Linked DNA regions of Krasilnikovia cinnamomea. The main gene of each other region encodes a partner of the protein of the gene in region 2 in a complex. Links are inferred from orthologs where the notes say so. Each region holds a gene or a part of one and is shown on either strand. Other genes may lie near its edges. The genes, in order: rny, EV385_RS23730 and EV385_RS07070.

Region 1 (10,135 bases), 3.6 Mb from region 2 along the record:
GTGGCGGCGCTCCGTGCCGTCGTCCGTCTCCACCTCGTCCAGGTGCACCGGGGTCAGCGAGCCGTTCGGTTCGGCGCGGACGTACCGGGTGGGGTTGAGGGTGTCGTCGGGCAGCAGGATGTCGGCGCCGAGCCGGACCGCGACCGCGCTGGCCGCCGTGGCCTCCTCGACGTCGCCCGGGGCGCAGAAGCAGTCGATCAAGGTCGGGAAGTCGCCGCCGACGTACCAGACGTCGCAGAGCACCGCCCCGTCCGCGGGCGCCTCGAGCGTCGTGACCGGCCGCCGCAACACGCCGGTGAGCGCCGCGCGGACCGAGGCGGCCGCGACACGCCCGGACGCGCACCAGCTCCACAGCCCGTCCGCCGGCTCGGCCATACCACTCATCCTGCGCCTGCTTCCCGCAAACGGCCCTCGGTCATGTGCCGGGCCCCCCTTTCCGGTGTACGACGACGCTGGAGTTACCGCTCCGTGACTATTCTCGGCCGGATCCGAGATCGCTGCGCCCATACAGTGGACCTGTTGACAGAACCAACGACGGGATGGTGGTCCGAGCGTGACTGACGAGCCGCTCATCGTGCTCGAGAAGGTCAACAAGTGGTTCGGCCCGTTGCACGTGCTGCAGGATGTGGATCTTTCTGTGCACCGCGGCGAGGTCGTGGTCGTGATCGGACCGTCCGGTTCGGGCAAGTCCACGCTGTGCCGTGCGATCAACCGCTTGGAGCCGATCAACTCGGGGACGATCACCTTCGACGGCCGCCCACTGCCCGCGGAGGGCCGCGCCCTCGCGCGGCTGCGCAGCGAGGTCGGCATGGTGTTCCAGTCGTTCAACCTCTTCGCCCACAAGACCATCCTGCAGAACGTGATGCTCGGACCGGTCAAGGTCCGCAAAGAAAACTCCGCAGCGGTACGCGACCGCGCGCTCGCCCTGCTCGAACGGGTGGGCATCGCCAGTCAGGCCGAGAAGTACCCCGCCCAGCTGTCCGGCGGCCAGCAGCAGCGGGTGGCGATCGCCCGGGCGCTGGCCATGCAGCCCAAGGCCCTGCTCTTCGACGAGCCCACCAGCGCGCTGGACCCGGAGATGGTCGGTGAGGTGCTCGAGGTCATGACCTCGCTGGCCCGCGAGGGCATGACCATGGTGGTGGTCACCCACGAGATGGGCTTCGCCCGGCACGCGGCCAACCGGGTCGTCTTCATGGCCGACGGCCAGATCGTCGAGGAGGCCGAGCCCGCCGAGTTCTTCGCCCACCCGCGCAGCGACCGGGCGAAGGACTTCCTGTCCAAGATCCTGACGCATTGAGCGTCTACTCAGGAGTCGCTCCGCGGCTCTGTTGGTGCACCACCTGATTCGAGGAGCGTAACGATGCGCATCACCCGATTGGCAGCGGCGGCGGGGGCCGTCGCGATGGCGTTGGCGATGGCGGCGTGCGGCGGCGGCGACGGCGACGGCGACGGCACCGGTTCCAGCTCGTCCAGCGGCGTCGTGGACAAGGCGTCCAAGGACAAGAAGCTGGTCATCGGCGTCAAGGCCGACCAGCCCGGCCTGGGCCTGCAGTCCGGCACCACGTACACCGGGTTCGACATCGAGATCGCCAAGATCCTGGCGAAGGGTCTCGGCGTGCCGGAGTCCGGCATCGAGTGGAAGACCACGGTGTCGAGCAACCGCGAGCCGTTCATCCAGCAGGGCCAGGTGGACCTGGTGGTGGCGACGTACACGATCAACGACGAGCGCAAGAAGGTCGTCAACTTCGGTGGCCCGTACTACGTCGCGGGCCAGGACCTGCTGGTGGCGGCCGACTCGACCATCACCGGCCCGGAGTCGCTGGACGGCAAGAAGGTCTGCTCGGTGACCGGCTCCACCCCGGCCAAGCGCATGCAGACGGACTACCCGAAGGCGCAGCTGCAGCTGCTCGACTCGTACTCCAAGTGCGTGAACCTGCTGGCCTCGAAGTCGGTCGACGCGGTGACCACCGACGACATCATCCTCGCCGGGTACGCCGCCCAGGAGCAGTACGCGGGCAAGTTCAAGGTCGTCGGCAAGCCGTTCAGCACCGAGCCCTACGGCATCGGGCTGAAGAAGACCGACACCGCGGGCTGCAACAAGATCAATGAGATTCTCAAGGCGTCGGCGACCGACGGGTCGTACAAGGCGGCCTGGGATTCGACGCTCGGCAAGAGCGGCAAGGCCGCGCCCGAGCTGGACGTCACGAAGCTGACCAACTGCAGCTGAACCGCCTGATCGCGGGCGGGACCGGCATGCCGGTCCCGCCCGCGACCGCGTTTTCGAGGAAGCGAGGACGATGAACGTCTTCTCCGATCCCGCCAATTTCGACGTGTACGTGACCGGGTTCCTCTGGATCCTGAAACTCACGATCGGGGGCACCGTCGGCGCGCTCGTCCTGGGAGTGCTGCTGGCCGCGATGCGGGTCTCCCCCGTGCCGGTGCTGCGCGGCTTCGGCGCGGCGTGGGTGAACACCTTCCGCAACACGCCGCTGACGTTGATCATCTTCTTCTGCTACTTCGGCCTGTACGCCACGCTCGGCCTCACGATCTCCGACAACCTCGAGCGCAACAACTACTGGCTCGGCGTGATCGGTCTGGCGGTCTACACCGCCGCGTTCGTCTGCGAGGCCATCCGCTCCGGCATCAACACCGTGCCGGCGGGACAGGCCGAGGCCGCCCGGGCGATCGGGATGTCCTTCCGGCAGACCCTGACGATGATCGTCCTGCCGCAGGCCGGGCGCACCGTGGTCGCGCCGCTGGGCAGCATCTTCATCGCGCTCGCCAAGAACTCCACCATCGTCGGGACCATCGGGCTCGCCGAGTCGTCCAACGCGATGAAGGAGCTCATCAACGCCAACGGCGACGTGGTCATCCCGATCTTCCTGGTCTTCGCGGGCACCTTCGCGGCGGTCCTCATTCCCTCCGGCTACGCCTTCGGCTGGCTGGCGAACCGGCTGGCGGTGAAGCGGTGAGCACGAACACCGACACTGTTCTCTACGACCACCCCGGCCCCCGGGCCCGGGCCCGCAACCGGATCCTCACGGTCGTCTTCGGGGTGGCGCTGCTGGCGCTGCTGTACTGGGTCTACGCGCGCTTCGACGCCAAGGGCCAGTGGGCGGCCCCACTGTGGAAGCCGTTCACGTACGCCAGCACGTGGACCGACTACATCATCCCGGGGCTGGAAGGCACCCTGAAGGCCGCCGCGGTCGCCATGGTGCTCTCGCTCGTGTTCGGGCTCGTCTTCTCGATCGGCCGGCTCTCCGACCACCGCTGGGTCAGCATCCCCGCCGGTGCGGTCGTCGAGTTCTTCCGCGCCGTACCGTTGCTGCTGTTGATGTTCTTCATCTTCTACGGCGTGCCGTTCCTGACGCAGACGCCGATGCCGGTCTTCTGGGCGGTGGTCGCGGGCCTCACCCTCTACAACGGCTCCGTGCTGGCGGAGGCGTTCCGGGCCGGGATCCGGGCGGTGCCGCTGGGGCAGAGCGAGGCCGGCTACGCGATCGGCCTGCGCAAGAGCCACGTCATGCAGGCGATCCTGCTGCCCCAGGCGGCGCGCGCGATGCTCCCGGTGATCGTCAGCCAGCTCGTCGTGCTGGTGAAGGACACCGCGCTGGGCTACATCATCGCGTACCCGGAGCTGTTGCAGCTGGGCGTCAACAACCTGTCCGCCAACTACGGCAACGTGGTGCAGGCCGCCATCGTCGTCGCGATCATCTTCATCCTGGTGAACACGGTCCTGACCTGGTTGGCGGGCTGGCTCGAGCGGCGCACCCGCCGGGCGGGCCGCACGCCGCGGGTCATCGGTGAAGCGGTGGCCGCCAGCGGAAGGGCCGCCAGCGGGGTCGGCGAAGCGCAGGGCTGAAACCTACCGGGCCAGCTCCGTGACGCGGGACTCGCGGACGACCGTGACGCGGATCTGGCCCGGGTAGGTCAGCTCCTCCTCGATCTGCTTGGCCACGTCGCGGGCCAGCACTGCCGCGCCGATGTCGTCGATCTCCTCCGGGCGCACCATCACCCGGATCTCCCGGCCGGCCTGCATCGCGAAGACCTTGTCCACCCCGAGCTTGCCCGCGGCGATCTCCTCGATCCGCTCCAGCCGCTTCACGTACGCCTCGAGGCTCTCCCGCCGGGCGCCCGGCCGGCCGCCGGAGCACGCGTCGGACGCCTGGGTGAGCACGGCCTCCATGGTCTGCGGGGCAACCTCGTTGTGGTGCGCCTCGATGGCGTGCACCACGTCCTCGCTCTCGCCGTACTTGCGGGCCAGGTCCGCGCCGATCAGCGCGTGGCTGCCCTCCACCTCGTGGGTGAGCGCCTTGCCGATGTCGTGCAGGAACGCGCACCGCTTGATCGTCGGCACGTCCAGGCGCAGCTCGGCGGCCATGATGCCGGCGATGTGCGCGGTCTCGACCAGGTGCTTGAGGACGTTCTGGCCGTAGCTGGTGCGGTAGCGCAGCCGGCCCAGCAGCGTCGCCAGCTCGGGGTGGATGTCCGTGATGCCGACGTCGACCAGAGCCTCCTCGGCGGCCCGGTCGCAGAGGCGCTCCACCTCGCTCTTGGCCGACTCGAAGACCTCCTCGATGCGGTGCGGGTGGATGCGCCCGTCCAGCACCAGCTTCTCCAGGGTCAGGCGGCCGACCTCCCGGCGTACCGGGTCGAAGCAGGACAGCAGCACCGCCTCGGGGGTGTCGTCGATGATCAGGTTGACCCCGGTGGTCGACTCGAAGGCCCGGATGTTGCGGCCCTCGCGGCCGATGATCCGGCCCTTCATCTCGTCGCTGGGCAGGTGCAGGACGCTGACCACGCTCTCCGCGGTCTGCTCGCTGGCGACCCGCTGGATGGCGTCCACGACGATGTGCCGGGCCCGCGTCTCGGCGGTACTGCGGGCGTCGTTCTCGATGTCGCGGATCAGGAGCGCGGCCTCCCGCTTCGCCTGACCCTCGATGCTGTCGACCAGCTCGGCGCGGGCGGCCTCGGCGGTCAGCCCGGCGATCCGCTCCAGTTCGCGGCGGTGCTCCTCCTCGGCCGTGGCCAGCGCGGCCTCACGGCGCGTCAGGGCCGCCTCCCGGCCGGTCAGGTCGGTGTCCATCGCCGCGAGGCGGCGCTCACGTTCGGTGAGCCGCTCCACCTCGTCGGCGTGCAGCCGCTCCCGCTCGTCGATCCGGGCCGCGCGACGCTCCACCTCGGCGGCCTGTTCCTTGGCCGTGGCGTTGAGCAGCGCCACCTCACGCTCGCCGCTGCGGCGGGCCGCCACCCGGACCTGCTCGGCGTCGGACTCGGCCTGCCGGTGGGCGTGATCGAGGATGGTGTCGGCTTCCGCGTGCGCGGCCTCCAGCACGCGGCGTGCCTCGGCGCGGGCCGCGTTGGCCTCCGCCTTCGCGGCGGCCGCCTCGGCGCGCACCGACGCGGCCTTGGCCTTGGCGTCGTCGACCGCGGTGGAGGCCTCGTCGGCGGCGGTGCGCAGCGCGGCGAGGGATTGCTCGTGCTGGTCCTTGGCTTCCAGGAACTGCTCGTCGACCCGGCCGTGCTGCAACTGGCGCACCACCCGGGCGCCGATCACGAGACCGAAGACCACCAGTGCGGCGAGGACCGCGATCGCCATCACGAGCACCCAGTACGGGGCGGTCATCTCGCCGCTGCTCCCTTCGCCTCGCACGTCCGCTCCCGCCACCCTGTCACGGCGGGTCCGGCACCCGCCGCGGCGGGGTCCGGGCCGCGGCACCGGCCGCGGGACTCGGAATGCTCGACCACGGCGCGGATCGGCCGCAGACGGCAACGGCCGACCGGCGGGGCGGGTTCAGGTACGCCGGGACGCACCGGGCTCGCCGCCCGTGCCGCTGTGCCAACCCCGTGCCGCCCCATGTCGCCTGTGCCCCCGGGTCCGTGTCGCCCTTGTCCACGAACCCCTCGGACCTGGCCGCCGTGCACGCCGCGTCGCGTCCACTTGCGGCCGGGTGGCGCCGCCCGCCCGATGCGCGGGCGGATCCGGTAACCGGCGCCACAGAGCACCGAAGTGATGCCGTACTGTAATGCGATCTATGTTGTGCGCTTAGCTTGCGATGGTCGAGCAAACCTTGTGTAACGCGAGGCTAGGTCGCGAGAGCCGCTTCGGTCAAGGACTCATGATTCGGCAGCGGACGGGACGTATGGCGCAGACATGCGCATGCCCTGCTCAACCGGCCAGGGGTCAATTCAGGCGTAGCGGGACCAGAGATCGCGCATCGGCTCCCACTTCTCGCCGACGCCTTCTTTCCAGTACGCCAGCAGATACGCGGCCACCGGCGCCTGTGCGTCGTCCCACCAGATGCCACTGACGACCCGCTCGCCACCACCCTCAGTCACCTTGTACGCGTACTCCACGTAATTGCCGTTGAGGCGGCCGGACGGGGTGGGGCGTTTCGTCGCGTCGGCGACGCCCGGGGCGAGCTGACGCGCGTCGACGTTCTGCCCGAGCGCGCGGACCTGGCCCTTGTCCCGGTCGGCCGCCGAGTCGAACTCCACGAACACGATCGTCATGGCGTCCAGTTCACAGCGCACCCGGGCCTTCTCGCCGCGGGTCAGGTTCGGGCCGTTGCGTTCACCGCTGCGCGAGCAGCCCGACAGGTGCGGCAGCCAGGCCTGCGCCACCGGGGCGAGGGCACCGGTCAACTTCGGCTGATTGATCGCGATCTGGCTCTGCTCGTACGCCCCCAGCGTCGGCTCCGCGGACGGGGAGGCACTGGGCGCCGGGGAGGGAGCCGCCGCGGGGGCGGTCGCCCGGCCCGCGAACCAGCCGCCCGTGCCGAACAGCAGCAGGCCCACGACCAGGCCGACGACCAGGCCCAGCACCACGCGGCGGCGGTCCGGCGGCGGGGACGGTTCGATCCGTGGGCCGCGCGAGACCGAGGTGTCGAAGCCGAAGCGGTCGTCGTCCCAACTGGACGGTCCGGCGTCGGACGTCGGCGTCCAGGCGGCGTACGGGGTTGCCGGGTCCTCCGGGGACGTGGCCGCCGGGTGGGCTGGCGCGGACGCGTGGTCCGGCGTTGCGCCCTGGCCCTGGAAGGTGGGCGGGTGGCTCGGCGCGTCCGGCGCCGAATGGAACGGGCCGTAGGACGGGTATGGCGAGGCCTGTTCGCTGGGGGGTGGAGTCTGGGCTGGCGGGCTGGGCGGCGGGCCCTGGAACTGCGGGGCGGGAGTGTCAGCCGGGCCCGGCGTCGGGTGGTGATAGGTGGCCGCTGGGTACGTCGGTGAGCCGACGGGAGGAGCGGCCGCGCCCGAGGGCGGTGCGCCGGTCGGGGGCTGCCCGGCCACCGGAGGTTGCCCTGCCGCTGAGAGCTGGACGGGCGCTGAGGACTGGACGGGCGCTGCAGGCTGGACCGGCGTTGCGGGCTGGGCAACCAGTGGCGGCTGGACCGGCGTTGCCGGCTGGGCAACCACAGGCGGCTGGACCGGCGCTGCGGGCTGGGCAACCACAGGCGGCTGGACCGGCGTTGCCGGCTGGGCAACCACAGGCGGCTGGACCGGCGTTGCCGGCTGGGCAACCACAGGCGGCTGGACCGGCGTTGCCGGCTGGGCAACCAGTGGCGGCTGGACCGGCGTTGCCTGCTGCACGGGCGCTGCAGGCTGGACGGTTGGCGCGGTCCGGACGGCCTCCGGGCTCGGTTCGGGTGTTGCCGACGGCCCGGGGGAAGCGTCCGGAGAGGCTGTGGGGTGAGGTGCCGAGGCCGCACCGCTCTCGGGCGACGGCGGTTGGGGCATCGGATCGGCAGCGGACTCCGCGACAGACGCCGAGCCACTCGGAGACTCGCGCACGGCGGCGAAGTGCACGGTGGGTTCGGCGCCCTCCGGGAGGGGACCGGACCCGCCCTGAGCACCGTGGGAGTCGTCTGTCACGGCGGAGCAGATTACCAGTCAGCCACGATCAGCGACGCCCCGCGAAGATCCACTTTGGCCCCTTGGGCCGATGGCATCGCAGCCGCTGTGGCCCCGGCGCCGATTCCCCGCGCCAGCCTGAGATTTCCGGCGGAGCATCGGTATATCCCGGGCGTTGGCGGCCGATTTGCCCGCTTGCCACCGACCGAGCGTGCCGGTCCTGCGTCATACCGTGTCGGCATTCCACCCGGTGCTCGCTGCCCGTAAGGCGAGGGAGTTGCCCCGATCACCGGCTTCGGTCCGCCGCGCGGCGTCCCGCGCGGTGAGGTAGCTCATGCGCCGCTGCCGCTCATGCTGTGAGGCAAGTCATGCCCTTTCGCCGAGCACTGCGGGCGGGAAAAGCGAGACTCCCGCCTGGGCGCGCCGACGCACGCCCGGGCGGGAGTCTCCTGGTGGCGCAGGGATCACCTGGCGCTAGGCCGCAGCGTGCGTCCTCACGCCTCCGCCGACTCGCGGCGGCGACGGCTCACCAGCACCAGGCCGACACCGCCTGCCGCGATCGCGGCTCCCACACCGGCGATGCTGACGACGTTGACGCCGGTAACCGGCAATCCACCACTCGCAGACGCCGAACCACCGCCGCCGCCGGTGCCGCCGCCGGTACCGACGCCGTTACCGCCGCCCCCGTTGTTGCCGCCCCCGTTGTTGCCACGGGCGTTGCCACCGCGGCCGTTCCCGCCGCCGGCCTTCGTGCCGCCGCCGTTGGTCACGCCGCCGCTGCCCGCGCCGCCGCCCGTACCGGCGCCGGAACTGGGCGGCGCGTCACCCGGGTTGGTGTTGCCACCGCCGGGAACCTCACCAGCACCGCCGGCGTCGCCGGGGTTGTCCCCTCCGCCCGCGTTTCCGCCACCGGGGTTGTCGCCACCGCCGGCGCTTCCCCCACCGCCGGTGCTTCCCCCGCCGCCGGGGTTGTCACCGCCGCCGGGGTTGTCGCCGCCGGTGCTTCCGCCGCCGGGGTTGCCGCCGGTGCCCGGGTCGGTGCTACCACCGGTGTCGCCGGGGTTGGTGTCGCCCGCGGGGGGATCGTTGGCCTTGTCGGTCGCCGTGGTCTCCGCGGTATCCGGCTCGGCCAACGCGATTGCGGTTCGCCCGAGCGGCGTCGTCGACGCGTTCGCGGTCGCGGCGCCCGTCAGAGCGGCCATGCAGACCGCGCCGGCGATCACGCCGAGCCGGGCCGTCACACGCACGCCGCGATGGCGTGCGAGCTGATTGATTCGCATGTTCCTCCCACCGTCGCTGCGCGCGTGAACTCCCCGTAGAGACACCCTCCCCATCCGGGGGACGGTGATCCGCGCAGTCAGTGGTGGAACTTACCCGCTGTCAGTGATTGCCGCCATCCACCGTAGACAATGCGGACATTTACGGACGTAAATCATCGCCATGGTTACTGTCAGTCTTCGGACGGGCCTTGCCACGCCACCACGCCACCGACCTTGTCGTGCCGCCGAGGTCGTCCGGCCGCCGGGAAAGCCCGGTGGGTTCGGGTCTAAGCGAGGTCGACCGAACCGTCGGCATCGGTGTATGCGTCGGTGTCGACCCCGGATACGAATTGCGCCGCTTCGGTGTCGCGTTCCGCCATGGCGTCCTTGACGACACGAATTGCCAGCCCTGCGGGATACCCCTTGCGTGCGAGCATTCCGGCGAGTCGGCGGAACAGCGCTTCCGGATTGCCCGTCGCGGTGCGCAGCTTGCGGTCGACCAGCGCACGGGCGGTGGCCGCCTCGGATTCGTCGTCGAGGGACTCCAGCGCCTCGCTGGCCACCTCGGCGTCGACGCCACGCCGACGCAACTCGCCCGCCAGGGCACGCCGCGCCAGCCCGCGTCCGTGATGCCTGCTGGACACCCACGCACGGGCGAACGCCGCGTCGTCGATGATGCCGACCTCGTCGTACCGGTCGAGCACCTCGGCGATCACCTCGGCCGGGATCTGTCGGCGGGTCAGCGCCTGCGCCAGCTCCGCCCGCGTGCGGGGACGGACGGCCAACTGCCTGAGGCAGATTTCGCGGGCCACTTCGGACTCGTCGCGCGGCGGCCCGGCCGGAGGGACCGCCCGGGCGGGGGACCTCGGCTCGGGGGGAGCGAGTGGCTGGCGGTCGGGCCGTGGTGGGATGGCGTCCCATCCTCGGCCCGACCGCGCACCGCGTCGTGCGGTCATCGGGTATCAACGCCCCGCCGGAGCAGGCCCCGCGCACCCCCGTCAGCCCGGTCGCCCCGGTCAGCCCGGTGG
Region 2 (10,042 bases):
CACCACCGCCATCTGCAGCAGGGTGCGGGCGTTGGCCAGCAGGTGGCTCTCGGTGTTGTCGGCGAACGTCTCGGCGCAGTCGCCGCCCTGCAGCAGGAACGCCCGGCCCTCGCACACGTCGGCGAGCTTGGCGCGCAGCTGGTCGACCTCGTACGGCGCGACGATCGAGGGCACGTTGTCGAGGACCTGGCAGACCTCGGCGACCTCGCCGGAGTCCGGCCACGGCGGCATCTGGACCCGGGGCAGCTCGCGCCACCGGTCGAGGCCGAGGGCCTCGTCCTCGGCGGAGTCGGTGGACGGGCGGGACGTCTGGAGGGCCGGGTTGCCCACCCCCGGATGACTGAGCTGGTGCCACTCGCGGCGCATGTCAGCAGCGTACGGCGGGCAGGAAAACGGGGCGCCGGGAGGTTCCCGGCGCCCCACTTTCTAGGACTGTTTCTTGACGGATCGGCTTCTTGAAGGATCGGCTCAGCCGAGCCCGTTGCGGATCGCCGAGATCAGCTCACCGTTGCTGGTGTCGCCGGAGAACTCCCAGAAGAACGCCCCGCCGAGGCCCTGCTGCTTGACGTAGTCCATCTTGCCGCCGACCGTCGCCGGGGTGTCGTAGCTCCACCAGTTGCTGCCGCACTTGGCGTACGCGGTGCCGCCGACCGTGCCGGTGGCCGGGCAGGAGCCCTTGAGCACCTTGTAGTCCTCGATGCCCGCCTCGTAGGTGCCGGGGGCCGCACCGGTCGCCGTACCGCCCGGGGCGGACTGGGTGACGCCGGTCCAGCCGCGGCCGTAGAAGCCGATGCCAAGCAGCATCTTGTTGGCCGGCACGCCCTTGCTCTTCAGCTTCTGGATCGCCGCGTCGGACCAGAACCCCTGCTGCGGGATGCCCGGGTACGACGTGAGCGGCGAGTGCGGGGCGGTCGGGCCCTGCGGGGCGAACGCGCCGAAGTAGTCGTAGGTCATCGGGAAGACCAGGTTCAGCTTGTCGATGCCGGACTTGTAGTCGGCCACGTCGAGCTTGCCGCCGTTGCTGCCGTCGGCCGAGATCGCCGAGGTGATCAGGAAGTTGTTGCCGAACTTGGTACGCAGCGCGCTGATCACCTTGTCGTAGGCGGCCGGGCCGCTGGCGTCACAGGACAGGCCGCAGGCGTTGGGGTACTCCCAGTCGATGTCGATGCCGTCGAAGACGTCGGCCCAGCGGGAGTCCTTGACCAGGTTGTAGCAGGAGTTGGCGAAGCCGGTCGGGTTCGCCGCGGCCTGGGTGAAGCCGCCGGACCAGGTCCAGCCGCCGAAGGACCAGATCACCTTGATGTTCGGGTACAGCTTCTTCAGCTTGCGGAGCTGGCCGAAGTTGCCGCGCAGCGCGCCCGCGTCCCAGGTGTCGGCGACCCCGTCGACGCTGTCCGCCGCCGTGTACGCCTTGTCGTAGTCGGCGTACGAGTCACCGATGGCGCACTGGCCGCCGGTGGTGTTGCCGAAGGCGTACAGGATGTGGGTCAGCTTCGAGGCGGAGCCGCTGGTCACGATGTTCTTGACGTGGTAGTTGCGGCCGTAGATCCCCCACTCGGCGAAGTAGCCGACCAGGTTCTTGCCGCTGGGCGGGTTCGTCGTCGGCGACGTGGTGGGGGTGGTGGTCGGCGGGGTCGTGGTGGGCGAGGTCGTGGGCGGCGTGGTCGGCGGGGTGCCGCCGCCGCAGGCGCCGTTGTCGATCCAGACGTCCCACTGGCCGCTGTGGGTGGCCGGGCTCTCGTTCTGAGTCCACCACTTCGCGGTGTAGTTATGGCCGTTCTGGGAGGCGCTGTTGTCCTTGACGTAGACCTGGGTGGCGGCCCACGCCGGGGCGCAGGCGGTGGCGGCGGACGCCTGGACGACGGGGACCAGGACGACGGCGGCCGTGGTGATGACGGCGGCGCACAGGGCGCGGCGGGCGGATCTCTTCACGGCGTCTCCAGAAACAATTAGGAAACTTTCCAAAAGGATGTGAAGAGACCGTAGTCACATCGATGAACATGCGTCAAGATGTGACCCGGGGATTAACCGGCTCCATAACTTTCCGGGAGTCGGCGCGACGGCGTGCCAGCGATCCACCACGGCGCGTAGTCTGCGCTCATGACCAACTTCGACGTCGTCACCGGAGCCATCGCCACAGCGGCCGATGTGGACCGCTACCGATGACCATCCACGTGATCGGCGTCGACGCGTACGCCCTCGGCTGGGTCGGCGTCGAACTGCGCGACGGCGCGTTCGGCCGCGCCATGCTGGCCTCGACGCTGTACGAGATCGTGGCGGGCAGCTCCGGCGCCGCGGTGATCGGCGTCGACGTACCGCTGGGCATGCTGCCGGACCGCTGGCGGGCCGCCGACGCCGTGGCCGCCGACCAGCTCGGGCCCCGGCGCAGCAGCGTCTTCCGGGTGCCGCCGCGCCCGGTGTGGCAGGAGCCCGACTTCGCCGCCGCCAACCGGGTCTGCAAGCAGCTCACCGGCACCGGCATCAGCCGCCAGTCGTGGGCGCTGCGCCCCAAGCTGCTGGAGGCCAACGCCATCTGGGAGCGCCACCCCGGGCTGCTGTTCGAGGCGCACCCCGAGGTGTCCTTCCGGACCATGGCCGACGCCCCGCTGCAGTACGCCAAGAAGACCTGGACCGGTCAGGCCCAGCGCCGCGAGCTGCTGGCCAAGCAGGGCATCGTGCTGCCGGACAACCTCGGCCCGGCCGGGCAGGCCCCGCCCGACGACATCCTCGACGCGGCCGCCGTGGCCTGGACCGCCCACCGCATGGCCACCGGCGCCGCCCACAGCCACCCCGACCCACCCGAGGAGACCGACGGCGCCAAGATCGCCATCTGGTACTAGCCGCTCTGGGACGCTATCTCCCGGGCCCGGTCGCGGGCCGCTTCCAGGGCGGACAGCAGGGCGGCGCGTACCCCATGGTTCTCCAGCTCGCGGATCGCCGAGATGGTCGTGCCCGCGGGCGAGGTGACCTGCTCGCGCAGCTTCACCGGGTGCTCGCCGGAGTCGCGCAGCATGACGGCCGACCCGATCGCGGTCTGCACGATCAGCTCGTGCGCCACCTGGCGCGGCAGTCCGAGCAGGATGCCCGCGTCGATCATCGCCTCGACCAGCAGATAGAAGTACGCGGGCCCGGAGCCCGACAGCGCGGTCACCGCGTCCTGCTGCGACTCCGGCACCCGGATGGTCGCGCCCAGCGGGGTGAACATCTCCTCCACGATGGCCAGATGCGCACCGGTCGCGTGCGGCCCGGCCGAGATCGCGGTCATCGCCTCGTCGACCAGCGCCGGGGTGTTCGTCATGACCCGCACCACCGGGGTGCCCTCGGGCAGCCGCAGCGTGAAGAACGACGTGGGCAGCCCCGCGCACAGCGACACGATCAGCTTGTCCGTGGGGATCTTCGTGCCGATCTCGTCCAGCAGCGCGCCCGCGTCCTGCGGCTTGACCGCGACGGCCAGCACGTCGGCCTCGCTGACGGCGGCGAGGTTGTCCACCACCCGGATCCCGTACCGTTCGGTCAACTCCTTGGCGCGCTCCGGGCGGCGCGCGGTGACCAGGAGCTTCTCGACCGGCCAGCCGGAGCGCAGCAGGCCGGACAGCACCAGCTCGCCGATCTTGCCCGCGCCGATCACGGCGATGGTGTGCATGCGTCCTCCGTAACGCTCGGAGGGCGGGCCCGCGGCCCGCCCTCCTCGAACGACTGCTCAGCTACCGAAGAAGACTTCGGCCTCGTCGTACCGCTCGATCGGTACGGTCTTGAGCTCGCCGGTGCCCTCGGCCAGCGGCACCCGCACGATGTCCGTGCCACGCAGCGCCATCATCTTGCCGAAGTCGCCCTCGTGCACCGCGTCGATGGCCTGCAGGCCGAAGCGGGTCGCCAGCACCCGGTCGAACGCGGTCGGGGTGCCACCGCGCTGGATGTGGCCGAGCACGACGGTGCGGGCCTCCTTGCCGGTCTTCTCCTCCAGCTGCTGGGCCAGCCACTGGCCGATGCCGCCGAGGCGGACGTGCCCGAACGCGTCCAGCTCCTGGTTGTGCAGGATCATCTGGCCCTCGAGGGGCTGCGCGCCCTCGGCCACCACCACGATGGGGGCGTACTCGACCTGGAAACGCTTGGTCACGTACGTGGCGACCTGCTCCACGTCGAACTCGCGCTCCGGCAGCAGGATGACGTTGGCGCCACCGGCCAGGCCCGCGTGCAGGGCGATCCAGCCCGCGTGGCGGCCCATGACCTCGACGACCAGCGTGCGGTGGTGCGACTCGGCGGTGGTGTGCAGCCGGTCGATGGCCTCCATCGCGATGTTCACCGCGGTGTCGAAGCCGAACGTGTAGTCCGTGGCGTTGAGGTCGTTGTCGATCGTCTTGGGTACGCCGACCACGTTGACGCCGAGGTCGGTGAGCTTGGTGGCCACGCCGAGGGTGTCCTCGCCGCCGATCGCGACGAGCGCGTCGACGCCCTGCTCGGCCAGGTTGGCCTTGATCCGCTCCACACCGTTCTCGATCTTGAACGGGTTGGTCCGGGACGAGCCCAGGATGGTGCCGCCGCGCGGCAGGATGCCGCGTACCTCGGCGATGCCGAGCGGCTTCGTGACGCCCTCCAGCGGGCCCCTCCAGCCGTCCCGGAAGCCCACGAACTCGTGGCCGTAAACGGCGACGCCCTTTCGGACCACTGCCCGGATTACCGCGTTGAGACCGGGGCAGTCGCCGCCGCCGGTGAGCACGCCGATGCGCATGATGACTCGTCCTCCCAAATTGGGTCGGTCGCGAGATGTAGATAGCCCAAGCGAGCCCCAGGGAGCCGTCGGCAGCGTTGCCGGCCCGGGGCGGGCCGCAGAAACGCACTGTAGTCGCCGGGGGCTCACCCGGCCAAAGCGCCCCGCTACAGTCTGACAGTTCGGCTACGCCGCGCGATGGAGATGGCGCGAAACCGCCCACCCGGGGCGTACCCGGCTGATCAGCCGCCCATGGCCCGCCAGCGGGCCAGGTTGTGCCGCGCGTCGACGAGCGCGTCGTGCCGGCCGGTGGCGCCCGGCAGCGTCGGGCGGCCCACCTCGTCCCAGCGCTGGCGCAGGTCCTTGGTGAAGCGGGGAATCTCCCGCGGCAGGGCGGGCATCGCCCCCCACAACTGGGCCAGCGCCACGTGGTCGTACGCCGCGAACCAGGCCCACAGCTCCAGCTGCTCGTCCCGGCCCTGGATCGGCTCGGTCAGGAACGCGTGCAGGTCGTCGCGGATGCGCTCGCGGGAGCGCCACGCGGGGTCGGCGGGCGAGGGCAGCTTGTCGAGGACGTTGCGGCGCACCCAGGGCACCGCCCGGGAGTCGTCGAACTCCGTGGACACCGCGTAGAACTCGCGGCCGAACTCGTCGACGACGCCGATCGACACGAGGTCGACCACGCGGCCGTCCTCGATGAACTCACAGTCGTAGAAATAGCGGTAGACCATCGCGGTCCATCCTCGCCCACGCGCGCCACCCCGCGGCACGCAGGGCCGTCAAGCGCCCCGGGTGCGCCGCCGATCCGCGCCCACCCGCCAGGGGGCGCCGCCGATCCGCGCCCACCCGCCAGGGGGCGCCGTCGGTCCGCGCCCACCCGCCAGGGGGCGCCGTCGGTCGCGGCCTAGCCGCTCAGGGTGCGCAGGGCGGCGCGGGCCCGGTCCAGCGCCTCCCCCGCCCCGGCGCGGCACTCCGCCGCCGCGGGCGCCTGCGCGCACTCCGCCAGGCGGCGCGCCGACCAGTCGGCCTGCGCCGCCCAGCGGAAGCGCAGCAGCACCGGCAGGGTCGCGTCCAGCTCGTCGGAGTGCACCGGGGCGGCCGCCAGGTAGCCGTCGACCAGTTCGGCCGCCGCGTCGGTGCCACCCGCGTACGCGACCGCGGCGGCCACGTCGTAGACGAGCGGGCCGGTGCCCGACGCGCCGCCGTCCAGCACCCCGGCCCGGCCGGTGTCCGGATCGACCACGAACTCCTCCGGCGCGGGGTCGCGGTGCAGCACCCCGTACGTGAGCCGGTCGGTCACGGTCAGGCGGGTCGCGGCGGTCACCGCCTCGGTGACCGCCAGCCGCAGCCACGGCTCGCCGGACAGGTGGGCGGCGTCGGCGTCGAGCAGGTTCCACCGGCCCAGGCCCGGGTGGACGTACCCCTGCAGGGCGCGGTGCACGGCGCCCAGCCGGTCGCCCCACCACTGCTGGTCGACCGGGTCCGCCCCGGCCAGGGCGCGGCCCGGCACGCGGCGCAGCACCGCGAGCGCGCCGACCGAGATGGCGACGGTGAGGGCGCCGCCGAGGGTACGTACCGATTCGCCCGCCGCGATGCCGCAGGCGCGCAGGCGCCCGGCGGCGGCCAGCCCGGCCTCGAGCGCCGGGCGTTCGGCCGGCCGTACGAGGCGGGCGACGTAGCGCGCATGGCCGACCGTCACGTCCCAGGACCGCGAGAGGATCCCGCCGCGACGGTTGGTGATCGCGGTTGGCACGAGATGCCAGTTCTCGCGCAGCGCGGCGCGGAGCAGATCGTGGTCCGGCACGGCGGCGATTGTCCCGCCGCAGCCGGGACGGCCGACGGACAGCCGGGGCGACGGTCACGCAATGCGCTCGGGGGGTGTACAGACAGCGAGCGACGAGACATGATCGGGTGTGCGCCTGTTGTGACGGAGACGTATCAAATGGCGCCTGCGGCGCTCTTCATGCTAAGAGTGATCGTTCGCGTCGTGGGGCCCGGCGCTCCGCCCGGCGCGACCGTGGTCCCGACCGGGGAGGGATTGAGCGTGGAGCATCGCCCGCAGGACACCGGCGACGCGCTCACGGGCGTGGACATGTTTGCCGGCCTGGAGCCCGACGTCCGGCAACGCGTCCTCGCAGCAGCCGTGCCGCGCACGTACCGTAAGGGGCAGATCCTCTTCGTCGAGGGTGACCCCGGCGAATCGCTGATCATTTTGAAGCGGGGGTCCGTGGCGGTGTTCCGCACCGCGCCCACCGGCGAGCGCGCCGTGCTCACCGTGGCCCGCCCGCCGGACGTGCTCGGCGAGGTCTCGCTGCTCGACGCGTCCACCCGATCCGCCTCCGCCGAGGCGATCGAGGACTGCCAGGCGCTCGCGCTGTCCCGGGCCGCGTTCATGGAGCTGGTGCACTCCAACCCGCGCATCCTGGACGCGGTCATGCGCTCCGTCGGGGCCCTGATCCGCCGGCTCACCGAGCAGAACGCGGACCACGTCTTCCTGGACCTGCCCGGCCGGGTGGCCAAGACCCTGGTCCGGCTCGCCGGGGAGAGCCAGGCTCCGATGATCACCATCGAGCTGAACCAGAGCCAGCTGGCCGAGATGGCGGGCGGCTCCCGGCAGAGCGTCAACCAGGCCATCGGGTCGTTCGCCAGCCGGGGCTGGCTGCGCACCGAGGGGCGGCGCATCGTGGTCACGGACGTCTCCGCGCTGCGCCGCCGGGCCGGGATGACCACCGCCTGAGCGGTCAGCCGCCCGTGGGGGCCGGCACCGCGGCGTTCTTGAGGCTGGCGGCGTAGACGTCGACGTACTCGCGGCCGGAGAGCGTCATCAGCTCGTACATGATCTCGTCGGTGATGGCGCGCTCGACGAAGCGGTCGCCGCGCGCCTGCGCGTACCGGGAGAAGTCGAGGGGGGCGCCGAAGCGGATCCGGACCTGCCGGATCTTGGGGATCAGGGTGCCGGTCGGCTGGATCTCATCGGTGTTGATCAAGGCCACCGGGACCACCGGGGCACCGCTCTCCAGGGCCAGGCGGGCGACGCCGGTCTTGCCCCGGTACAGCCGCCCGTCCGGTGAGCGGGTGCCCTCGGGGTAGATGCCGGCGATGTTGCCGCCCCGCAGCACCCGCAACTGGGTGTCCAGGGCCGCCTGGGCCGCCTTGCCGCCGGAACGGTCCACCGGGATCGTCCCCGTGCCGACGAAGAACTGGCGCATGAGCCAGCCCTTGATCCCCTTACCGGTGAAGTACTCGGCCTTCGCGACGAAGGTCACCTTTCGGCGCAGCACGAGCGGTGTGAAGATCGAGTCGGAGAACGACAGGTGGTTGCAGGCCAGAATCACCGGCCCGGAAGCCGGTACGTGGTGCAGGCCGGTGACGTCGGGGCGGAAAATGAGCTTGAGCAGAGGCCCCAAGACCACGAACTTGAGCAGCCAGTAGAACACTGATGTCCTTTCCTGCGCGCACGCGGTGATCGCGGGGGCACAGGAAGCGTACGAAGCGGGAGCGGCACGCCACAACGCACTCCCGCAACCGGTGCCTGTCGTGTCACCATTCAAGACACGGCTGGGGCGAGGAGGTGTTGGGTGACTGCGGGCGGCGCCCGTCGCGGGCGGCGGGACAACGGGCTCGACGCGGCCGACTACGCGGTCGCGGGCGACGTCGATCCGCGCATCGGCGAGCATCTGCTCGACGTGCTGGCGGCCGGCGGCATCGCGGCGTACCTGCAGCCGTCCGCCGACCTCAACCCCATCCTGCGTACCACCACCCTGCCCGCCCGCCCCACCGACCGGCTGTACGTCGACCGCCTGCATCTCGACGTGGCGCGCGGTCACCTGCACCGGCTCGCCAGCGACGCCGCGACCACGGCGCCGGCCCCGCGCTCCGAGGCCGGGGCGGGTGGCAGCCAGCACGAGGTCGACGCCGAGTGGGCGAAGATCATTTCCGGTTACCACACCGCGGTCGACCCGACCGCCGCCCCGTGGCCCGCCGCGGAGGACCTGGACCCCACGCGCCCGCCGGAGCCGCCCGCCGACCCCACGGCCCAGCCCGACCGGCCCCGGCCACCGTCGGGCACGCTGCCCTCCGCCACGGACTTCTCCGGGGTCTCGCTCAACCGCCGGCGCACCGACCCCAAGCCGCCGCCGGAGCCGTCCCTGCTCGACGGCCTCGACACGTTCGGCACCGACGTGCCGGACAGTGGCGACGACGACGAGCGGTACACCCCTCCGCCGCCGCCTCCGCTGCCGCACGTCTCGAAGTACACCGTCGCCGGGGTGCTCGGTGTGGTGATCGGCTTCCTGCTGTTCCTGCGCCCCAGCCTGCTGCCGATCGACCGCAACCTGGTCACCCTCGCGGGCTTCACCGCGGTCATCGCGGGCGCGGTGACCCTGGTCTGGCGGCTGCGTTCCGGTGAGGACGATGAGGACGACTTCGACGACGGCGCGGTCGTCTGAACAATTCATCGACGTTCACTACTGAATCTGTACGTAGTTGTGACGTAACCTTTCGTGGTGCGTCAGAGCTCTCTCGTCGTCGTCGCCAACCGCCTGCCCCTCGATGACAACGCCGCGCCCGACGGCGCGTGCGAGTGGCGGCGCAGCCCCGGCGGCCTCACCAGCGCCCTGCACACCATCCTCGAGCAGACCCCGGCCACCTGGGTCGGCTGGGCCGGAGGCCTCGGGCCCGCCCCCGCGCTGCCGGACATCGGCAGCCTGCGCATCCGGCCGGTGGCGCTGAGCGAGACGGAACTGCGCGGCTACTACGAGGGATTCGCCAACTCGACCCTGTGGCCGCTGTACCACGACGCGGTCGAGCCCCCGGTGTTCGACCGCGACTGGTGGGAGACGTACCAGGCGGTCAACGTCCGGTTCGCGCAGGCCACGGCCGAGGTCGCCGAAGCCGGCGCAGCGGTGTGGGTGCAGGACTACCACCTGAGCCTGGTACCGCGGTACCTGCGGGCGCTGCGCCCCGACCTGCTCATCGGCTTCTTCCTGCACGTGCCGTTCCCGCCGCCCGAGCTGTTCATGCAACTGCCCCGCCGGATCGAGCTGCTGCGCGGCATGCTCGGCGCCGACCTCGTCGGGTTCCAGCGGCCCCAGGCGGCGCACAACGTCGCCCAGCTCGCCGCGAAACTGCTGGCCGCCCAGTCCACCGACGACCAGATCACGCTGGCCGACGGCCGGCAGGTGCGCACCGGGGCGTTCCCCGTCTCCATCGACGTCGCCGAGATGCAGTCGCTGGCCCGCCGCCCGTCGGTGGTCACCCGGGCCCGCCAGTTGCGCCGCGACCTCGGCGAACCCCGGCGGGTACTGCTCAGTGTGGACCGGCTCGACTACACCA
Region 3 (10,173 bases), 3.6 Mb from region 2 along the record:
CGGCCCGTACCTGGTGAACGACACACCCGAGTTCGACGCCGCGATCGGCCAGGTCTACGCGATCTACGTGGAGCCCGGCCGGTGGCGCGGGGGTGCCGGCCGGGAGTTGATCACGGCGGCCCGGGCCGGGCTGACCGCGGCGGGTGCCCGGGAACTGCGCCTCTGGGTGCTGGCGGACAACCAGCGCGCCCGCCGCTTCTACGAGCACGCCGGCCTGAGCTACGACGGCACCGACGACTTCTTCACCCCCCAGGGGAGCACCACCCCGCTGGCCGAGGTCCGGTACGCGGCCCCGCTCGCCGGATAACTAGGCTGCCCCGCATGGCACTCGGCTTCGTCCGTCCCGCGCGTCCCGAGGACGCCGAAGAGATCGCCCGGCTCCAGCTCGCCACGTGGCGCACGGCGTACCGGGGGATGGTGCCCGCGCACGTGCTGGCCGAGCTGACCGAGGCGGATCTCGCGGCGGGATGGCGGGAGGCGATCACCGCGGCACCGTCACCGCGGCACCGGGTGCTCGTGGCGATGGAACAGAACGAGTCCGCCTCCTGGCTGGTCGGGTTCACCGCGTCCGGTCCCGCCGACGAGCAGGCGCTCGCGCCGGAGGAACCCCCGCTGGCCGAGAGCGTCGCGGCGATCACCGAACTGCTCGTGGAGCCGAGGTGGGGGCGGCGCGGGCACGGCAGCCGGCTGCTGGCGGCCAGCGTCGACACCTGGCGTACGGATGGCTTCACCGCCGCAGTGGCCTGGGCCTACGACGGCGACCAGGCCACCCGCAAGTTCCTCGGCGGGGCGGGCTGGGAGCCGGACGGCGCCGCCCGCGCCCTCGACGTGGAGGACATGCTGGTGCCGCAGCTACGGCTACACGTGGCCCTGGGCTGAGATCTGGGACGAAAGGGCCGAGGTCTGGGACGGAGGGGCTGGGGTCTGGGACGGAGGGGCTGGGGTCTGGGACGGAGGGGCTGGGGTCTGGGACGGAGGGGCTGGGGTCTGGGACGGAGGGGCTGGGGTCTGGGACGGAGCTCAGTCCAGCAGGTCGTCGATGCCGACGGTCAGGCCGGGGCGGTCCACCACCGCGCGGACGGCCAGCAGCACCCCGGGCATGAACGAGGAGCGGTCCAGGGAGTCGTGCCGGATGGTGAGCGTCTCTCCCTGCGTACCGAAGAGAACCTCCTGGTGGGCGATCAGGCCCGCGGACCGCACGGCGTGCACGCGCACCCCGTCGATGTCCGCGCCCCGCGCGCCGGGCAGTTCCTCGGAGGTCGCGTCCGGCACCGGGCCCCGCCCGGCCTCGGCGCGGGCCGCCGCGATGAGCCGCGCGGTGTGCCCGGCGGTGCCGCTGGGCGCGTCCAGCTTGCGCGGGTGGTGCAGCTCGATGATCTCGGCGGACTCGAAGTAGCGGGCCGCGCGCGCCGCGAACTGCATCATGAGGATCGCGCCGATGCCGAAGTTCGGCGCGACGATCACCCCGACGCCGGGCTTGTGCGACAGCCAGCCGCGGACCCGCTCCAGCCGCTTCTCGGTGAAGCCCGTGGTGCCCACGACCATGTTGATGCCCTGGTCGACCGCCCAGTGCACGTTGTCCATGACGACGTCAGGCTTGGTGAAGTCGACCAGCACCTGAGCGCCCGCGTCGGCGGCGTTGAACAGCCAGTCGCCCCCGCCGATCATGGCCACGAGCTCCATGTCGTCGGCCGCGTCGACGGCCTTGCAGACCTCGAGCCCCATGCGGCCGCGGGCGCCGAGGACGCCGACCCGGATCGGTTCACGCGCGTCAGTCACGACCGACAACTTACCTACCTGAATTCAGGCGTCGGCTGACGGGACCCGCCTGCGGGCGCGCCACCAGCGCTCCGCGAGACCGACGCCGAGGAACGTCGCCCCCACGTACGCCCAGCCCACCAGCACGTCGATCACGTAGTGCTCCCCCGAATACACCAGCGTGAACGTCATGGCCAGCGGGTACGCCAGCAGCAGCGGCCACCACCGGCGGCGCACCACCGGCAGGAAGAACGCCACCGCCATCAGCGCGTACGCGGTGTGCAGCGACGGCATCGCCGCGACCGGGTTGGACGCCTCGACCTGCAGCGCGTTGAGGGTGTTGCCCGCGCTGTGCAGCCCGACCGCGTTCCACCCGTTCGTGGAGATCCGGGCCACCGGCTCGGCGATGAAGCCGAACTTCGCGGCCCACCACGGCGGCGCGGCGGGATACAGGAAGTACGTGATCAGCCCGGCCAGGCTGAGGGTGAACCAGCGGCGCATGTACCGGGCCCACTGCGGGCGCGAGCGCACCCACAGCACCACCGCCACGGTCGGCACGGTCAGGAAGTGCGAGACGTACACCAGCGAGACCAGCACCTCCCACCACTGCACCGCGCCCGGCTGGTAGAGGTGGTGCTGCAGCCACAGGGTCGGCACCGTGCCGCCGAACATCGCCTGGTCGGCGTGGATCAGCTCGGTGACGTGCGGCGCGAACAGCTTGTCGGCGTACCCGCGAGAGATGTTGTAGCCGACCAGCAGCAGCGCGATGGGCAGCCAGTCGCGCAGGAAGAGCAGGTGCTGGCGCCAGGGCAGCTCGCTGCGCCAGGCGATCGTCGCCAGCCACAGCCACCCGAACGCGATCAGCGGGTCGCTGGTGGGCACCCCAATGAACCAGGTGCCGACCGCGAACGCGGCCGACCAGATCAGCATGCCGACGACCCGCCGCCGGTGCCGGTCCGGTCGGGCGGGCGGCGGGGCGGGCGGGTGCTCGGGTGCCAGGGTGGAGGTCATCGCCGACCAGGCTAGCGGGCCGTGTCAGGGAACGCCGACTCGTCGAACGGCCCCACCACGGCCAGCGACATGGGCCGGCTGAGCAGCTCAACGGCCAGTTCGTTGATTTCGTCGAGGGTCACGGCGTCGACGCGGGCCAGCAGCTCGGACACCGTCAGCAGGTCGCCGTAGAGCAACTCGGACTTCGCGATCCGGCTCATCCGGGACCCGGTGTCCTCCAGGCCCAGCACGTACGAGCCCTTGACCATGCCCTTGCCGCGGGCGACCTCCTCGGCGGTGATCCCGTTCGCGGCGACCGTCGCCAGCTCGGCGCGGATCAGGTCCAGCACCTCCTCGGCCTTGCCGGGGGCGCAGCCCGCGTAGACCCCGAACACCCCGGCGTCGGCGTACTGGCTGCCGTACGAGTAGACCGAGTACGCGAGGCCGCGCTTCTCCCGGATCTCCTGGAACAGCCGGCTGGACATGCCGCCGCCGAGCACGTTGTTGAGGATGCCCAGGGCGAACCGGCGCTCGTCGCGCCGCCCGATCCCGGGGCAGCCCAGCACCATGTGGGCCTGCTCGGTGTCGCGGTTGCGGACCACCGTGTGCGCCCGCTGGGTGCGTACCCGGTGGTCGGCCGGGCGGCACAGCGCGGGCGCGGCGGCCGGGGTGTCCAGCGCGGTGCCGGCCAGGGCCTTGCGGACGAGACGCACCACGGCCGCGTGGTCGAGGTTGCCGGCGGCGGCGATCACGATCCGCGGCGGGGTGTACCGGCGCCGGTAGAAGCCGTTGATCGTCGCCCGGGTCATCGGCGAGATGGTGTCCGTGGTGCCCGAGATGGGGCGGCCCAGCGGGTGGTTACCGAAGATCGCCTCGGTGAAGACGTCGTGCACCTCGTCGCCGGGCTCGTCGTCGTGCATGGCGATCTCTTCGAGGATCACGGCCCGCTCGGTCTCCACGTCGGCCGGGTGCAGCACCGAGTCGGCGACCGCGTCGCAGAGCACATCCACCGCCAGCGGCAGGTCGGCGTCGAGCACCCGCGCGTAGTAGCAGGTGTACTCCTTCGTGGTGAAGGCGTTCGTCTCCCCGCCCACGGCCTCGATCTGGGCCGAGATGTCCAGCGCGGTCCGCTTGTGGGTGCCCTTGAACAGCAGGTGTTCGAGGAAGTGGGAGGCGCCCGACATCGCCGGGGCCTCGTCGCGGGAGCCGATGCCGACCCACACCCCGAGCGAGACGCTGTGCGCGGTGGGGATGTGCTCGGTGAGGACGCGCAGACCGCTGGGCAGGACGGTACGGCGTACCCCGTCCTGGATGGTCCTGGTCACGACGCGGGCCGGCCTCTCGGCCGGCCCGCGGGAACTCGCTGTCATGCCGTGATCAGCTGCGGTCGCCGCCGGAGCGGTCGCCGCCCGAACGCTCGCCGCCGGAGCGCCGCCGGCGGCGCGGCTCGCCGCCGCCCTCACCGCGGTTCTCGCCACGCGGGCGGTCGCCGCGCGGGCGCTCGCCGCCCTCGCCGCCGGACGCCTCGGCCGCGGCCGGGGCCTCCGCGCCCTCGGGGCGGACCTTGTCGAGGTAGATCTTGCCGCGGTTGTCGATGTCCGCGATCGAGACCTCGACCTTGTCGCCGACGTTGAGGAAGTCCTCGACCTTGTCGACCCGCTTGCCGTCGCCCACCTTGGAGATGTGCAGCAGGCCGTCGCGGCCGGGCAGCAGCGAGATGAACGCGCCGAACGCGGCCGTCTTCACCACCGTGCCGAGGAACTTGTCGCCCACCTTCGGCAGGGTCGGGTTGGCGATGGCGTTGATCCGCTCGACCGCGGCCTCGGCGGCCGGGCCGTTGGTCGCGCCGACGTAGATCGTGCCGTCGTCCTCGATGGAGATGTCGGCGCCGGTCTCGTCCTGGATGGCGTTGATGGTCTGGCCCTTGGGGCCGATCACCATACCGATCTTGTCGACCGGGATCTTGACCGTGGTGACCCGCGGCGCGTGCTCGCTCATCGTGGCCGGGCCGTGGATCGCCGCGTCCATCACGCCGAGGATGGTGGCGCGGGCCTCGTGGGCCTGCTGCAGCGCGCTGGCCAGCACATCGGACGGAATGCCGTCCAGCTTGGTGTCCAGCTGCAGCGCCGTGACGAACTCCGAGGTACCGGCGACCTTGAAGTCCATGTCACCGAACGCGTCCTCGGCGCCCAGGATGTCGGTCAGCGCGACGTACTGCGTCTTGCCGTCGACCTCGTCGGAGATCAGGCCCATCGCGATGCCCGCGACCGGCGCCTTCAGCGGCACGCCGGCCGCCAGCAGCGCCAGGGTGGAGGCGCAGACCGAGCCCATCGAGGTCGAGCCGTTCGAGCTCAGGGCCTCGGAGACCTGCCGGATCGCGTACGGGAACTCCTCACGCGACGGCAGCACCGGCACCAGCGCCCGCTCGGCCAGTGCGCCGTGGCCGATCTCGCGCCGCTTCGGCGAGCCGACCCGGCCGGTCTCACCGGTCGAGTACGGCGGGAAGTTGTAGTTGTGCATGTAGCGCTTGGACTTCTCCGGCGCGAGGGTGTCCAGCGCCTGCTCCATGCGCAGCATGTTCAGCGTGGTGACGCCCAGGATCTGGGTCTCGCCGCGCTCGAACAGCGCCGAGCCGTGCACCCGGGGCAGCACGCCGACCTCGGCGGACAGCGGCCGGATGTCGCGCGGGCCACGTCCGTCGATGCGGACCTGCTCCCGCAGTACGCGGTTGCGTACCTCGGACTTGGTCAGCGACCGGAACGCGGCGCTGATCTCCTTCTCCCGGCCCTCGAACTGGGCCGCGAGCTGCTCCTGCGCCTTGGCCTTGATGCGATCCAGGGCCTCCTCGCGCTCCGCCTTGCTGGAGATCTTCAGCGCGTCCGCGGTCTCGCCCCGCACCGCGTCGGCCACGGCGGCGAACACGTCCTCCTGGTAGTCCAGGAACACGGGGAACTCGGCGACGGGCTTCGCGGCCACCTCGGCCAGCTCCGCCTGGGCGCGGCACAGCTCACGGATCGCCGGCTTGGCGGCCTCCAGGCCACCGGCGACGATCTCCTCGGTCGGGGCGGTGGCGCCGTCCGCGATCAGCTTGACCGCGTGCGGGGTGGCCTCGGCCTCGACCATCATGATCGCGACGTCGCCGTCCGGCAGGGTCCGGCCCGCGACCACCATGTCGAACGTGGCGCGCTCCAGCTCCTCCAGGGTCGGGAACGCCACCCACTGGCCGTCGATGTGCGCGACCCGGGTCGAGCCGATCGGGCCGCTGAACGGCAGGCCGGAAAGCTTGGTGGACATCGAGGCGGCGTTCATCGCCACCACGTCGTAGGGGTGCGCCGGGTCGAGCGCGAGGATGGTCTCGACGACCTGGACCTCGTTGCGCAGGCCTTTGGTGAACGACGGGCGCAGCGGCCGGTCGATCAGGCGGCAGGTGAGGACGGCGTCCTCGCTGGGGCGGCCCTCACGGCGGAAGAACGAGCCGGGGATGCGGCCAGCGGCGTACATCCGCTCCTCGACGTCGACCGTGAGCGGGAAGAAGTCGAAGTGCTCCTTCGGCTGCTTGCTGGCCGTGGTCGCGGACAGCACGACCGTGTCGCCGAGGCGGGCGATCACCGAGCCGGCGGCCTGGCGGGCCAGCCGTCCGGTGGAGAAGGTGACCTCGCGGGTGCCGAACGACCCGTTGTCGATGACGGCGGTGCGAGATTCGGTGCCGAGAGCGTTCTGCTCTGTCATGTGGTGCGGTACTCCTTCGTCGAGGACCCGGCGGTCTCTGCAGCGCGGTTCAGGCTGCCGGTCTTCGATCGAAGTGCCCAGGTTGAGCGCCCGCGAAGGCGGGGAGCCTGGGAACCACTACCGAGGACCGGTGCGCTGACGGCCTGCGGCCGCGCGGGTCCGTGGGTGGAAAAACCACGGGGGAGCGCCCGGTTGAGCACTCCCCCGTCACATCATCGGCGCAGGCCGAGCCGCTCGATCAGCGTCCGGTAGCGCTGGATGTCCTTCTTCTGAACGTAGTTGAGGAGCCGACGGCGGCGGCCGACCAGCAGAAGCAGGCCGCGACGGCTGTGGTGGTCGTGCTTGTGCACCTTCAGGTGCTCGGTCAGGTCGGCGATCCGCTTGGTCAGCATCGCGACCTGGACCTCGGGCGAGCCGGTGTCGCCCTCGAGGGTTGCGTACTCCGACATGATCCGGGTCTTGGTTTCTGCGTCGAGCGCCATGTTCTCCGTGCTTCTGTGTTGCCGGTGGTTTCGGATTTCTCGCGGCCCGCGGCGTCGGGCAGGCAGGCGAGACCGGTCGTCGGAAGAGCCGACGTCGGAGCCAAGCTTATCAGCCTGCCTCCGACGGGGTCGGCTCAGCCGTGAACGACTGCACCGAGCGCAGCGAGGGCCGGGAGGATACGGCCAGTCAACTCAGCCGTGAACGACTGCACCGAGCGCTCAGCCGACGTGGAGCGCCGACCGGGTCTGCTCCACGTCCTCCTGGATCTGCCGGACCAGGGGTTCGATGCTGTCGTAGGTGCGCTGTTCGCGCAGCCGGGCGACGAAGTCGAGGCTCACCCGCTCGCCGTACAGGTCACCCGAGAAGTCGAGGGCGTAGGCCTCGACCCGGCGCTCGCGGCCCGAGAAGGTGGGGTTGGTGCCGATCGACACCGCGGCGGGCAGCCGGGCGGGCGGCTCGCCGCCGTCGCCGCCACGGTTCAGCCAGGCGGCGTACACCCCGTCGGCGGGGACGGACGCGTAGCGGTGACACATCAGGTTCGCCGTGGGGAAGCCGATCTCCCGGCCCCGCCGGTCGCCGCGGACCACCACCCCGGCCAGGCGGTGCGGGCGGCCCAGCGCGGCGGCCGCGGCCCGCACGTCCCCGGCATCGACACAACTACGGATGTACGTGGAGGAGAAGACCACCCCGTCCGCCGCGACGAGCGGCGCCTCCTCCACGGTGAAGCCGAACGAGCGGCCCAGGGTCTCCAGCAGGTGCACGTCGCCCGCCGCCCGGTGCCCGAACCGGAAGTTGTCCCCCACCACGACCACCGCCGCGTGCAGCGCGTCGACCAGCACGTCGTGCCCGAACGCCTCGGGGCTGAGCTGGGAGAACGCGGGGGTGAAGGGCACCACGCAGAGCGCGTCGACGCCGAGCTGCTCGATCAGCTCGGCCTTGCGTACCGGCTCGGTGAGCACCGCCGGGTGCGAGCCGGGACGCACCACCTCGGCCGGGTGGGGGTCGAACGTCATCACCACGGACTGCAGGCCGAGGTCGTGGGCGCGCTTCACGGCGTGGCCGATGATCGTCTGGTGCCCGCGGTGCACGCCGTCGAAGACGCCGATCGTCACGACCGAGCGCCCCCACCCGCCGGGCACCCCTTCGTAGCCGCGCCAGCGCTGCATGCCGACCGCCTCCCCCATGGCCTTCCGGCCGCGTTCTGGCCTTCCGGCCGCGTCGTGTACCTGCCCGGCCGCGTCCGCCGACCGCACGGCCGTAAGCGTATCGGTCGCCGCCCTCGCCGGGCTGTTTCGCCGGCCACGTCCGGATCGCCGGACCGGCGGCATCCGGACCGGCGGCATCCGGACCGGCGGCGCCCGGACCGGCGGCACCCGGACCGGCGGCACCCGGACCGGCGGCACCCGGACCGGCGGCACCCGGACCGGCGGCACCCGGACCGGCGGCACCCGGACCGGCGGCACCCGGACCGGCGGCACCCGGACCGGCGGCACCCGGCACCGGGCAAGGCCCGGACCCGGGCTCGGCCCGCGTCGGCGAGGCTCAGGCCGGGGCCAGCACGATCTCGGGCTTCGCGCGGCCGCCGCGCTCGCTCACGATCGCCAGCACGGCACCGGCCGGATCGAAGACCGCGTACGGGCCGGTGATGCCGACCGCCGTCAGCGGCCCGCCGTGGCTGAGCACGCGCGCCTCGTCCTCCGACGCCGTGCGCTGCGGGAACGCCCGCCGAGCCGCCTCGGCCATCGGCAACCCCACCACGTCCGGCGCGCGCTGCTCCAGCTGCTCCAGCGTCGCGGCCTCGGCCAGCGTGAGCCCGCCCACCGCGGTACGCCGCAGGGCGGTCAGGTGCCCCCCGACCCCCAGCGCCGCGCCGAGGTCCCGGGCGATGGCCCGGATGTACGTGCCCGAGGAGCAGCTCACGTCCACGTCCACGTCGATCACTTCGGTGCCCTGCGGCCGGCGGATGTCCAGCACGTCGAGCTGGTGCACCGTCACCCGGCGGGCGGGCAGCTCGACCTGTTCGCCGTCGCGGACCCGCTTGTAGGCCCGTTCCCCATTGATCTTGATGGCGCTCACCGCGCTGGGCACCTGGTCGATCTCGCCGGTCTGTGCGGCCAGCCCGGCCCGGATCGCCGCGTCCTGCACCGCGCCCGCCGCCGCCCGGGCGGTGATCTCGCCCTCCGCGTCGTCGGTCAGCGTGCGCTCGCCCAGCCGGATCGTCGCCGAATACCGCTTCTCGGACCCGATCACGTACGTGAGCAGCCGGGTCGCGCGGTTCACGCCGATCACCAGCACCCCGGTCGCCATCGGGTCGAGGGTGCCCCCGTGGCCGACCCGACGGGTCCGCGCGAGGCGGCGAATCCGCGCGACCACGTCATGCGAGGTCATCCCGCCCGGCTTGTCGACCACGATCAGCCCGTCCGTGTGCACCCGCCCACCCTGCCAGACCTCCGTCGGCCGCCCCCGCCGACCCTCCGGCCCGCCCGGTGGGGTCACCGGGTGGCGCCGAGGACCGCCCAGCGGGCGCCGCGCCAGCGGTGCAGGATCAGCACGAGGCGCACCAGCATGAACAGCGCGAGCCCGGCCCACACCCCACTCAGCCCCAGTTCGAGGGCGTACGCCAGCCAGATCGCCGGCAGGAACCCGAACGCGGCGGCGATCAGGGTCATCGTGCGCATGAACGCCACGTCGCCCGCGCCGATGAGGACGCCGTCGAGGGCGAAGACGATGCCCGCGCAGGGCAGCAGGCCGACGAACCAGGGCCAGACGATCGCCGCCTGCGCGTGGACGGCCGGATCGTCCGTGAAGAGACCGGGCACCACCCCGGCTCCGGCCGCCGCGACGACGGCGAAGGCCGTACCGGCGACAGCGCCGACGAGGGTGACCCGGCGCGCCACGTCCCGGGCGGCCGCCCCGTCTCCCCCGCCGAGGGCGGCGCCGACCAGCGACTGGGCGGCGATGGCCACCGCGTCGAGCGCCAGCGCGGCGAAGAACCACAGTTGCAGCGCGATCTGGTGGGCACCCACGGCCGCCACCCCGAACCGGGCGGCCACCGCGGTCGCCGACAGCCAGCACGCCTGGAACGCGGCGCCGCGGATCAGCAGGTCCCGGCCTGCCACCAGTTGCTCGCCGATGATCCGGGGTCGGGGCCGCAGCGCCGTACGTTCGCGGATCACCGCCCACAGGAACAGGCCGCCGGACAGGCTCTGCGCG

Evidence for each region.
Region 1: EV385_RS23730 (region 2) and rny share a complex: the UniProt entries of both Bacillus subtilis proteins name them as parts of the possible RNA degradosome complex. The link is inferred for Krasilnikovia cinnamomea from one-to-one orthologs.
Region 3: EV385_RS23730 (region 2) and EV385_RS07070 share a complex: the UniProt entries of both Bacillus subtilis proteins name them as parts of the possible RNA degradosome complex. The link is inferred for Krasilnikovia cinnamomea from one-to-one orthologs.

The regions. Positions count from the first base shown.
Region 1 is NZ_SHKY01000001.1:1,566,338-1,576,472, forward strand. The notes cover bases 3,233-6,204. They hold rny (ribonuclease Y), read right to left. Parts: upstream 5,600-6,204; coding sequence 3,866-5,599; downstream 3,233-3,865. Other genes in these bases: EV385_RS06865 (amino acid ABC transporter permease), read left to right, coding at 3,233-3,862; EV385_RS06875 (hypothetical protein), read right to left, coding at 6,190-6,204. Also shown: EV385_RS06845 (hypothetical protein), read right to left, coding at 1-375; EV385_RS06850 (amino acid ABC transporter ATP-binding protein), read left to right, coding at 554-1,297; EV385_RS06855 (glutamate ABC transporter substrate-binding protein), read left to right, coding at 1,361-2,227; EV385_RS06860 (amino acid ABC transporter permease), read left to right, coding at 2,298-2,972; more of EV385_RS06865, read left to right, coding at 2,969-3,232; more of EV385_RS06875, read right to left, coding at 6,205-7,287; EV385_RS06880 (hypothetical protein), read right to left, coding at 8,343-9,095; EV385_RS06885 (regulatory protein RecX), read right to left, coding at 9,395-10,063. UniProt on the Bacillus subtilis protein: Endoribonuclease that initiates mRNA decay. Initiates the decay of all SAM-dependent riboswitches, such as yitJ riboswitch. Involved in processing of the gapA operon mRNA, it cleaves between cggR and gapA.
Region 2 is NZ_SHKY01000001.1:5,167,588-5,177,629, reverse strand. What follows is about bases 2,716-5,594. They hold EV385_RS23730 (6-phosphofructokinase), read right to left. Parts: upstream 4,730-5,594; coding sequence 3,701-4,729; downstream 2,716-3,700. Other genes in these bases: EV385_RS23725 (polyadenylate-specific 3'-exoribonuclease AS), read right to left, coding at 4,951-5,439; proC (pyrroline-5-carboxylate reductase), read right to left, coding at 2,837-3,643; EV385_RS23740 (DUF429 domain-containing protein), read left to right, coding at 2,716-2,840. In the rest of the region: EV385_RS23750 (class II 3-deoxy-7-phosphoheptulonate synthase), read right to left, coding at 1-366; EV385_RS23745 (glycosyl hydrolase family 18 protein), read right to left, coding at 469-1,932; more of EV385_RS23740, read left to right, coding at 2,163-2,715; EV385_RS23720 (phosphotransferase enzyme family protein), read right to left, coding at 5,613-6,512; EV385_RS23715 (Crp/Fnr family transcriptional regulator), read left to right, coding at 6,801-7,445; EV385_RS23710 (lysophospholipid acyltransferase family protein), read right to left, coding at 7,450-8,145; EV385_RS23705 (DUF308 domain-containing protein), read left to right, coding at 8,287-9,156; EV385_RS23700 (alpha,alpha-trehalose-phosphate synthase (UDP-forming)), read left to right, coding at 9,214-10,042. UniProt on the Bacillus subtilis protein: Catalyzes the phosphorylation of D-fructose 6-phosphate to fructose 1,6-bisphosphate by ATP, the first committing step of glycolysis.
Region 3 is NZ_SHKY01000001.1:1,613,182-1,623,354, forward strand. What follows is about bases 3,802-6,811. They hold EV385_RS07070 (polyribonucleotide nucleotidyltransferase), read right to left. Parts: upstream 6,478-6,811; coding sequence 4,126-6,477; downstream 3,802-4,125. Other genes in these bases: EV385_RS07065 (M16 family metallopeptidase), read right to left, coding at 3,802-4,118; rpsO (30S ribosomal protein S15), read right to left, coding at 6,690-6,811. In the rest of the region: EV385_RS07045 (GNAT family N-acetyltransferase), read left to right, coding at 1-307; EV385_RS07050 (GNAT family N-acetyltransferase), read left to right, coding at 322-879; dapB (4-hydroxy-tetrahydrodipicolinate reductase), read right to left, coding at 1,021-1,788; EV385_RS07060 (phosphatase PAP2 family protein), read right to left, coding at 1,804-2,769; more of EV385_RS07065, read right to left, coding at 2,781-3,801; more of rpsO, read right to left, coding at 6,812-6,959; EV385_RS07080 (bifunctional riboflavin kinase/FAD synthetase), read right to left, coding at 7,179-8,126; tRNA pseudouridine(55) synthase TruB, read right to left, coding at 8,503-9,390; EV385_RS07095 (MATE family efflux transporter), read right to left, coding at 9,453-10,173. UniProt on the Bacillus subtilis protein: Involved in mRNA degradation. Catalyzes the phosphorolysis of single-stranded polyribonucleotides processively in the 3'- to 5'-direction. Necessary for competence development in Bacillus subtilis.